One region of the Lysinibacillus sp. NPDC093692 genome, then DNA from elsewhere that is predicted to be linked to it. Evidence: riboswitches for the same ligand, from Rfam matches in the RefSeq annotation. Region 1 holds a riboswitch; the other holds the start of a gene.
What was found. Region 1 has a riboswitch for cobalamin ahead of nikA (nickel ABC transporter substrate-binding protein). Riboswitches for the same ligand answer to the same signal wherever they lie in the genome.

Region 2: it holds a riboswitch for cobalamin, as region 1 does, so the genes downstream of both, ACQKN4_RS08915 (ATP:cob(I)alamin adenosyltransferase) here and nikA (nickel ABC transporter substrate-binding protein) in region 1, are expected to answer to the same signal.

The regions. Positions count from the first base shown of each region.
Region 1 covers NZ_JBNNUW010000019.1:38,215-43,269, reverse strand. The annotation lists gene nikB (nickel ABC transporter permease) at 1-538, opposite strand, end outside; gene nikA (nickel ABC transporter substrate-binding protein) at 587-2,194, opposite strand; cobalamin riboswitch at 2,397-2,591, opposite strand; gene ACQKN4_RS18370 (DUF1572 family protein) at 2,735-3,271, opposite strand; gene ACQKN4_RS18365 (hypothetical protein) at 3,444-3,980, opposite strand; gene ACQKN4_RS18360 (hypothetical protein) at 3,968-4,351, opposite strand; gene ACQKN4_RS18355 (RNA polymerase sigma factor) at 4,344-4,496, opposite strand; gene ACQKN4_RS18350 (hypothetical protein) at 4,526-4,675, opposite strand; gene ACQKN4_RS18345 (RNA polymerase sigma factor) at 4,715-4,861, opposite strand; gene ACQKN4_RS18340 (SCO family protein) at 4,967-5,055, opposite strand, start outside.
Region 2 covers NZ_JBNNUW010000006.1:137,013-142,067, reverse strand. The annotation lists gene ACQKN4_RS08925 (tyrosine-protein phosphatase) at 1-334, opposite strand, end outside; gene ACQKN4_RS08920 (ABC transporter substrate-binding protein) at 557-1,516, opposite strand; gene ACQKN4_RS08915 (ATP:cob(I)alamin adenosyltransferase) at 1,518-2,060, opposite strand; cobalamin riboswitch at 2,258-2,447, opposite strand; gene ACQKN4_RS08910 (hypothetical protein) at 2,678-3,226, opposite strand; gene ACQKN4_RS08905 (NlpC/P60 family protein) at 3,818-5,020, opposite strand.

The sequences.
Region 1 (5,055 bases):
TCGGGAAAATGCCTAGCTTCAAACTGAATAAGTATAAAAGAAAAAAGCCTAACCAAAAAGTTGGGATGGATACACTGATAATAGATAATAAGCCAACTATCTTATCAAATACGGAATTTTTATAAAGAGCACTTATAATACCTAGAGGAATACTAAAGCAAATAATACATACAAATGCAGCTAGGGCTAATTCAAAAGTTGCCGGTAGTTTCTCTAATATTTCTTGAGCAACGGGTAATTTACTCACAAATGATGTACCAAAATCGAAGTACAACACACCTTTTAGCCATATAAAATATTGAATAGACAAAGGTTGATCAGTGCCTAATTCCGATCGTAGCGCCTGTATTGCTTCTGCTGTCGGGGCGACTCCTGACAGTCTAAGTATGACCTCCGCTGGATCTACTGGAACAAAACGAATAAATAAAAAGGTCATTATCGAAACCCCTAGCAAAACAAATGGTAATGTAATCACTCGTTTTAGACAAAAAAGCCAAGTTGATTCGTACATTTCTTTCATCACTTCCCAAGTCTTCATAGTGCAAAAAGAGAGGAGCCATAGTAGACCCACTCTCTTCTCATTCTCTTACTTTAAATCCATTTGAGCATAAGGAATATCGTATTCAGATGCACTAGGATTAAAATCTTTCATATGTTTATGGTAAATAACGTTATTCGTTTCATATGAAATTGGATAAAATAATGCTTGGTCATGGAACATTGTTAAAATATCTTTATACAATTGCACACGTTCCGCTTCATTTGTACCAATTAATAGTTGATGTATTTTGCCATCAATTTGTGCTGCGTTATCTAGGCCTAATTTCGCTTCATAAACGCCATTTGCATTCGGTGTTGCTGATTCATTTGCGAAGCTGTGTGGGTCTGTTGGTGGACCATTTGTGCGCCAGAAATTAATATCTACTTGATTATCCATTAATTTTTGGAGCCCTACCATTACATCAGCACCTTCAAGGTTTAATTGGACGCCTATTTTTGCTAATTCCCCTTGCATTAACTCTGCCATTGGTTTTTGGATAGCATCTGTTGCAATATAGATTAAATCTAATTGAAGAGGTTGCCCATTTTTGGAACGGCTTTTATCACCACTTTTTAATGTCCAACCTGCTTCATCTAATAACTGCTCGGCTTTTTCTGGATTAAATAGTATTGGTTTTAAATCAATATTGGCATATGGAATAGCGTCCCAAAACAGTGTATTGGCAACTTTTTCTGTACCATGGGTAATACTTTCAACCATTTGTTCTTTATTAACAGCGTGTTGAATAGCCTGACGTACTTTTAATTCTGCTAAAGGACCAGATTGAGTATTAAAAAGTAATGCACGTGTAGATAAAGGTTCAGATACTGCCGTTTTGTATTGATCGCTATCTTTTAAGAAAGTGTAGTTATCTAAGCTAATAATGCCTCGACCATAAATTAAGTCTAATTCTTCGTTTTCAAATGCTAGTGAAATAGATTCTGAATCAGGTATAATTTTCACTTTTACTTTGTCTACTAGTGGCTTTTCACCCCAATAATGTTCGTTGCGGCTAAAGAGTGCATATTGATCTTTTTTATATTCGGTTAATACCCATGGACCTGTTCCAACCGGAGCATTAATACCTTTATTAGTTGTATCTCCTTCAGGGAATCCGTTATCCCCTAAGAAGCGGAATGGTCGCACAAAAGCCAGTTCATTTAATACAGGGTAATAGGGCGCATCTAATTGTAGACGAATTGTATAGTCATCTTCTTTCACTACATCTACAATATGATTCACCATCCCCATCCAGGAGTGTGTATCACGATCTGCTAAAACTGCTTTAAAATTGCGAATAACATTATCAGCATTAAAGGCTGTCCCATCAGAGTATTTTACATTTTGTCTAAGATGAAATATGTACGCTGTTTTATCGTCAGAAATTTCCCAGCTCTCCGCTAATTTTGGCGATATTGTTCCGTCATCGTTATACTCTACCAATGATTCATACACCATTGCTTGTGCAGTCATTTGGTTTGGTAAATAGGTATGCGGATTTAAAGGCCCTATATCTAGCGGCCAGCCAACTGTTATCATTTTTTCTTCGTTAGAGGTTTTACTTCCATTACCTTCACTCGAGCTTGAACAGCCTGCTAAAATGGTTAACATCAGTATTAGAATGAAAGGTAATAATTTTTTAAAAAATATCATTATGATTGCTCCTGTCTTTTCTTAGGTGTTAGAAAATTGATATCTGTATGTTTGTCCACCATACTACTAACTTGAAACTCAAAGTAATCGTCATGACTATGATTAGAAAAATGCATAAAAAAATCCTTATTCCACGTGAATAAGGATAGAAAAACTCATTATTAAAAGCCTTCCATCCATCTCCCTATCTTTCGTAGATCTACAATGAATCTTACTACAAGCAGGCATTCTGGCTTATGAATCTTCATTTTACTTCACCTTCCCAAGTACTTACTCAGTGGTATTTGAAGCAAAACTCCTCATTTACAGCTGCGGGACAGCATGGGATTTACACCCATTTTCCTTTAAATTAAGTGAAAAAGTTTTTTTCACTCAAACTTGTAATGAACCATATTAAATTTAGTATTAAACATAACACGCTGCAAAGACACACGTCAATTTTATTTTCTGAATATAATAAAGTTTTGAGATTTTTAAACATAGTTATAAATATTTATTCCACAAAAAAAGCCATCACACACTAGTGAGATGGCTACACTTCTATCGTTGATGTTTTTTTAACATTGATTCTGTAAAAGCCTGAGATTGTCCCTTTGGAATACTTATTGTTTGCCACTCAGAACCCTTTATTTGCTTAGCGATGTAAACGATTTGACCGACATGTTGAGAGTAATGAGACATTTGTCTTTCGATCGCATCTATAACAGAATGCCGTTCTCCCCTTATCGTTACAAATCCTTGTAAATCAGCTTCCGTTAAACCTTGTAACGCATCTAAAAATACTTGCCAGCCCTTTTCCCATACGTTCATAACCTCTTCTTTTGTCTGAAGGCTATCCGTAAACTCATCATCTCGATTTCTCGTTGCTTTCTCACCATCTGTCGTTAAAAAGTCCGTCCATCTCGATATCATATTTCCACTAATATGTTTTACAATCACTGCAATACTGTTTGAATCTTCATTATACGCCCAGTGCAATTGGGCCTCTTCTAGTTGGTCGAGTGTTTTATCGCCTAGCTCTTTGACACTTCTAAATCTTTTTTGAACAACATTTATATACGTTTGCGCTACCGTCATTGTTGAACCCCCCGTCCCTTTTCCACTATTTTAATATAAACAGAATACGATGTGCTATTTTGGTAACTAATTGTTGTCAAAAATAAACCTATATTCACAGGGTGTTCTTTATCACCACTGATTGTTAGCCTTCACCAATCGAGCTTTTACAGGCAGCTTATCTTCCACCTAACTACTTTGCATTCGCTGAATTTATGTGGGGGATAAATTCCCTTGCAATAGCAACCATTTTTTCTTGTGCTTCTTGTTGATCACCATTTAATTGATAACCTATTTGATATACATAGCCATTATAATACGTATAAAACTCATTGGCTCTTGTACTAATTTGATAAATGCGCTTGCCTGCCGCATCATAATAATAGTATGAATACGCGAAACCTTTATCTGGTGTCATCGCTCGAAAATATAAAGGATTCATGAAACTCAAACCTACATTCTTGATTTCCCCTGAAAAGTCCTGACTATCCTTAAATTTATAGTTTACTAAAGGATTATGATCCACATTTGTTACCGTAAAATTAATATATTGACGATCCACTCCAGTAAGAGACTTTTCTTTATAAGTAAATTGAAATAGCTTTTGCAAGCTACCGTCTCGCATCTCTGATGTTACCGCATAGACCTCCTGTATATTTGATTTAAACGGAAGATTTTTAGGGTCTATTAGATGGACAGCATCCCCCATAGTAGTCGCTACTGCTTGCATTGCCTCGAAGCCTTGAAGCCTTGAAGCGGTTCATAAAATTTTATATTTTCGCGGTGATGTAATTCATCTGCTATTTGAAGATACTGACTGAACGTTGTCTCTGTTCCTTCAACTTCTATTTGAAATAAATCGGTGAATGATTGTTTTTCTTCTTCATGAAGTATTTCTGTCGTTAAATGGTCAAATGGTTTCGAAGCTTGCCATGCAATAAATAGTAAGATAGAGCATGTCATCATGACGGCTAATGCACGATACGGCCAAAGTTGCTTTGATGGATACGGCTCTTGCTGAATTTGTTGTTGAACCTTTTGAATGATTGCTTCTTTATGTGCTGAGACATCCTTCAATACATGCATTGTATGCTTATCCATGGAAAAGTACCTCCCATTCAATATCATGAAGATCAATTTTTAATAATTCCTTCCCTTTTTTCAAACGTGATTTAACTGTACCTTCAGGGATTTCGAGTAGCTTAGCGATTTCTTTTATCGTCATACCCTCTAAATAAAAATACACAATGGGTTCTCGTAGCTTTAACGGTAATTTCAAAATGGCTTCATCAAAATCGTTTGTTCATCCTGTTGAATAAGCGTATCTTGTAGAACGGATTTTTGCTTAGAAAAAAGCTTGTGTTGAACTGAAATTTTCCGATATGCCCAGCTCTTTAAATAATCCTTACATTTATTAATGGTCATGCGTGCTAAGTACGCCCTCATCTCTTCTCTTTCTTCATACTACTTTTGATGATGATAAAATTTAATAAACACATCTTGAACAATATCCTCAGCTATTTGTAGATCTTTCGTATAGTAGTATGCGATACGAAATAAATGCTCTGTATGTAGTTCCATTAGTTGCTCTAAATATTCTGTATCAGACAAAATCTTTCCCTCCTTCTACACTATAAACGAGGCTACAAGTATAAAAGAATAAATTTAAACAAAAAAACCGTCTCTTCATTAATTGAGACGGTTTCCTTCGAGCCATTATAAATTTTCATCAATATATGTTTCTATATCTGATACAATCGTGTCAATAGGGACATCCTCTGGATTCTCTGCAAACCCTGAATACA
Region 2 (5,055 bases), on a different contig from region 1:
CCGGGCTTACAACCTTATAAAAATCTTTTCCACCAGAGTTTGTAGGCATCTCAAAAGCATGATTTCCTTTAGCTGGTATTTGAATATACTTGGCATACGGGAATATCGGATTAGGATTATTTTGAGCCTCATGGTTGTCTCGATAATCAAAAATTGTTTTCACACCTAGCGTTTCAAAGCGCTCTTTATCTGATTTCGTCATTTTACCAAGTGCGGCTGAACGATAAATCAAACCATTCTTAACAGCACGCCCATCTCTTGACTTATAACCACCCATATCCCGAAAATTATTAACTGCCTCAAACGGAATAATATTCATATCAAACTGTTTCACTCACTGCACCCCTCCCTGTTAGCAAGCATACTTATCTCTATTTTATAGAACAATTCGATATAATACTAATTTTCGCATTAGGGAATGTCGTACACTACTTAGAGCAACAAGGGGATTTATTTGAGTGTTTCTTTATTTGGGTGGAGCAGTTATCCTTTTTATTCATCAAAAAAAGCTGCCCTTGATAAAGGACAGCTCCAAAATACTATTTTTCAATATCAATTATTTAAATAACTCAGGATATACTGCTTTCGCGATTAACTCAACAGCTTCGCCAATACGTGGACCTGGACGGTTTGAGATATCATTATCTATAGAATAAACAGCTTTATTTTTAATGGCCGTGATTGAATTCCATCCATCACGAGAAAGAATTTCTCCCGTTGAGTCATTGCCTACTGTTGTTAAAATGACTTCTGGATTTTTCGCAATGACATCTTCCTCAGATACCATTGCCCAGCTTTTAAGTTCAACAAAAACGTTGTTAACGTTTGCAGCATTTAAAATCTCTTGTTGGAATGTATCAGAACCAGCTGTATAGATGTCTGGCTTTGGACTAATTTCTAAATAGATATTTTTTGGTTCTTTCACATCTTTAACTTTTGCTTGGACATCTGCAATTTTAGATTTAATATCTTCATTTAACTTTTCGCCTTTATCTTTGATGCCCATAGCTGCTGAGACTTGTTCGATATCCCCATAAACATCATCAAATGATTTAGCTGATTGAATGGCAAACACTTTAATACCCGCATCTTCGAGACCTTTTAAGGCATTTAAATTTTCTTCATCGTCTCCAGTTGTATAGGCAATAACGACGTCTGGCTTTAACGCTAAAATACGCTCACTATTGAATATTGTAGAATCAGAAACACGCTCAATTTTTTGAGCTTCTTCTGGATACGAATCATACTCAGTCGCACCAACTATTTTATCACCCACACCTAGCGCAAATAAAATCTCTGTATTACTCGGTTTTAATGAAACAATAGTTTTAGGTACTGCATTAAACTCTACTTCTACACCACGGTCATCCTTAACTTTATAGCTAGTAGTTTTCTCAACTTGTTGATCTTCTTTAGAAACAGTATCTTTATTTGTATCCTCTTTCGTGCCACAGCCAACTAATACAAGTGCCAACATCAACACAGAAAGCCATTGTAGCTTAAACATTTTCTTCATTTCATTGATTCTCCTTTTTCTTTTTCATCGGGTATGACTTACTAATAAACGGTATTTCAGCAATACCTGCATGCTGATTCATATAGACAGCCATTACAAAAAATACATTGGCTAGCAATCCTAAATAATCAAAGAGAATAGCTGGTACTTCGCGTTCTTCAGATACTTTGTGCAAAACACGGTATGATTTTTTTGCCTCACTACGACATAAATGTAATGCAGAAGCTGCCTCTGTTCCTTGGGGTAATACAAAGTTTTGTATTTCCTCTTTAACATGACTAACATAGAAATCATAGCGATCACTAAGCCAAGTCAAATCATCTTCAGTTACAGCTAATTTGCCTCGGACTGAGCCATTTACATGGTAAGCCATTGGCAAAATGGCAAGTAAATCATCTGCTACTACCTCTACCGTTTCTTTTTTAACCGCCGCCAATGCTACACCAATATGTGTTGTTAGGCTATCCGTTCGAATTTCAAAATCTACTGTAGATGCCTTTTCACGCATAAATGGATAACAAGAATAACGTGCATCTTTTTTCAAATCTAAGTCCCCGCTTTCCTTCGTGAAAAATTCTTACCTTATTAACACCTCGTCTTACATCAGGTGAACTATAAGCGCATAAAAAAAACGTTGTTCCCACTCCTAAGGAAACAACGAAAAATAGCATAAATAGTGTCACATAAATACGACATAGCCTATGTATTTGCCGCATATTCTCCTAGCTTCCGAAGAGTTATCTATACGTTCAAACAAAGGTCGGTCTCCTGGCTTGTACAGTTCACTACATTCATAAAAAACCTTCCCATCGGATAATTCGACAGTGGTATATCTTTATGACTTCTGTACTTACAGTTGCGGAAACAGCTCCGGTTTTTCACCGAATTCCCGATTATGCTATAGTTCAGCACCTTTATTCTGCAAGAATTATTCACTTGTTATGCAGTTTATCATAGATTGATAGGAAAAAATAGCTGTGGAATTTAGAATAAACAACGATGGATAAAAATCATGCAGGTATTACCGTATGCACGCGGATATATTCACTCTCCCATTGGGTATTCATCCTGCTCGTGCAAATATTTGTTATGCCTTATAAGTTAAAGCATTTTATTTTTTATAATGAAAGGATTTTCAAAAAATAGCCATTTTCATAACTTTCATCGGATGGCATTTTTATATTTCTTTTTGGATTTAACATCTTTCTCTTCCTCAATTAAACGCTGTGCAATTTCTAGTAGCTTTGGGTCATTTGTTGTATCGAATAGCTTTTTAAAGGATACAATAATATCATAGCGTATTAATGTCGGGTGCTTTTCGTCTAAGCACGTTTGATATCTTTTAGCCAAATATGATACGACTAAATCTCTTTGTACCTGCCCCGCTAAGCCTATTTTCCAAATTGCCTGTAAAGTATGCCTCACAGTGACTGTTTCTTCATCATACGTTACTGCCCAAATCTTTAAGAAGTCCTCTAACACTCTTTCTTCAGGATCGCTTTTTGCTGCCAGTGCGCATAAAAATTGTGCAGCACTTGCACGTACATGTCCATTTTTGTATGTAAGAGTTTGAACTAATTGTTCCCAAACTGAATAGGTCCAATCAACTGGTTCCTGCATAATTTTCATTAATTCTTCGTATGATTTGTATTGAATATCACGGTCACGCTCTGTTAAATTACTAAAAAGTTGCAAAATCTCTTTTTCCATGATTCATCCCTACCTTTATTGTTTCAGAACGTAAAAAATAGTGTACTTGTAAGTGTTATCTCATTTACCATCATGCGTTACTTTGCTACTACAAATTAAAAGTCTCATATAATTGTAATTTCAGAGCAAGATCCCAATCGTATATTTCAAAATTATCAGAAATGGCGTTCAATATGCAAGAATCTTTTCTTTTAGCTATATGAAGACAGAGGAATACTCGTTAGGATTATTATTGGAGTTATCTCACGATTGAGTCAAAGCGAAATACGCAATAACGAAAAATTGATGCTAATTCTTTTTTCGGCTGTATTATCATTTTTATAACTGGGGCTATAGTTATAAATATATCAACTTATGTAAATTTATTCATTACAAAAGTTATTTTACTCATTATTGACCGAGTAGTCGAGCCTAAACTAATGAATAACATTATGCGTTTGCCTAATAGGTTTAGTCGTAGAATCTTAACTATAGTTTAAACAGTTGATAATTTCCAGTACCGTCAAATAATAAAAAAAGGTTACCCTTGTAATTTCTTTTACAAAGATAACCTTTTCGCTATTTTAATCGTCTATATAATAGTACGGCTTATTAAATACGACCGAAGCCTACTAAATATTGATTCCACCAATCAAGTGATTCAATGACAACACCTTTATTTTGAGCATCAATCATTGTGTTGTTTCCTAAGTAAATACCTACATGCGCTATACCTGAACCATAGCTGAAGAATACTAGGTCACCTACACGTGCTTCACTTGCTGAAATACGTTGTGTTGCTAAATATTGTTGTGATGCTGTACGTGGTAAATTTACACCCGCTTGTTTGTAAGACCATTGTACAAGACCAGAACAGTCAAATCCTGTTGATGGGTTACTACCGCCCCAAACATAGCTACGACCTAAGAATTGTTTCGCAACTGAAATAGCATCACCTGAAGATGCAGTGCCTGCTCCTGAACCAACAACCACTTTTTGTGATGATTTTTCATTGTTAGCTTTGCCATTATTATTATCATTGCTATTGCCATTATCGTTAGTGTTAGCATTGTTGTTTGTTGCTTGTACAACTGGAGTAGCTGCTTGAAGTGCACGTAAACGAGCTGCCTCTTCCTCTGCTGCTTTACGTTCTGCTTCTAAACGCTCTTCTTCTTGTTTCGTTGCAATTTGTGCTTTTAATGCAAGAGATTTCGCTTCATTTTCAGCTTTTTTTACTTCCATTTCGCTTTCCTTCTCTTGAAGCTCTTGGAATTGCTTTTGAAGCTCTTTTTGTTTTTCATCTAATGTTGTTTTTTGTTTTTCTAAGCTAGCCTTATCTGCTTCTTGTTGATCTACTAATTCTTGGTCAGCATCCATTAATGTTTTTACCGCTACGACACGGTCCATTAAATCTGCAAAACTTTTTGATTCTAGAACAGCGTTTAAATAAATACCTACAGTATTATCTTGTGCTTGGTATGCAGCCATACGGTCACTTAAAATCGCTGAACGTTGTTCAATACGTTTTTTAGTATCTACAATATTTGCATCAACTTCTTTAATGTCTGCCTGTACTTTGTTAAATACTTTTACTTTTTCTTCGATCTCTTTTTCTAGGCTTTTTAGCTCTTCTTGTAGCTTTTTAACCTCTGTATCTATTTTAGCTTTCTTATCAATCATTTGTTGAGATGTTTCTTCTGCGTGCACTTGAGTTGGTTGAACTGTATTAAATAATAAGCCGCCCGCTAGTGCTAATGCTAGCACCATCGACTTACGCCATTTATTGCGTTTACCCACGTTATTCTTTCCCTTCACTAGTCAATTTCGTTCGTAGAATTTTAATGTAATCA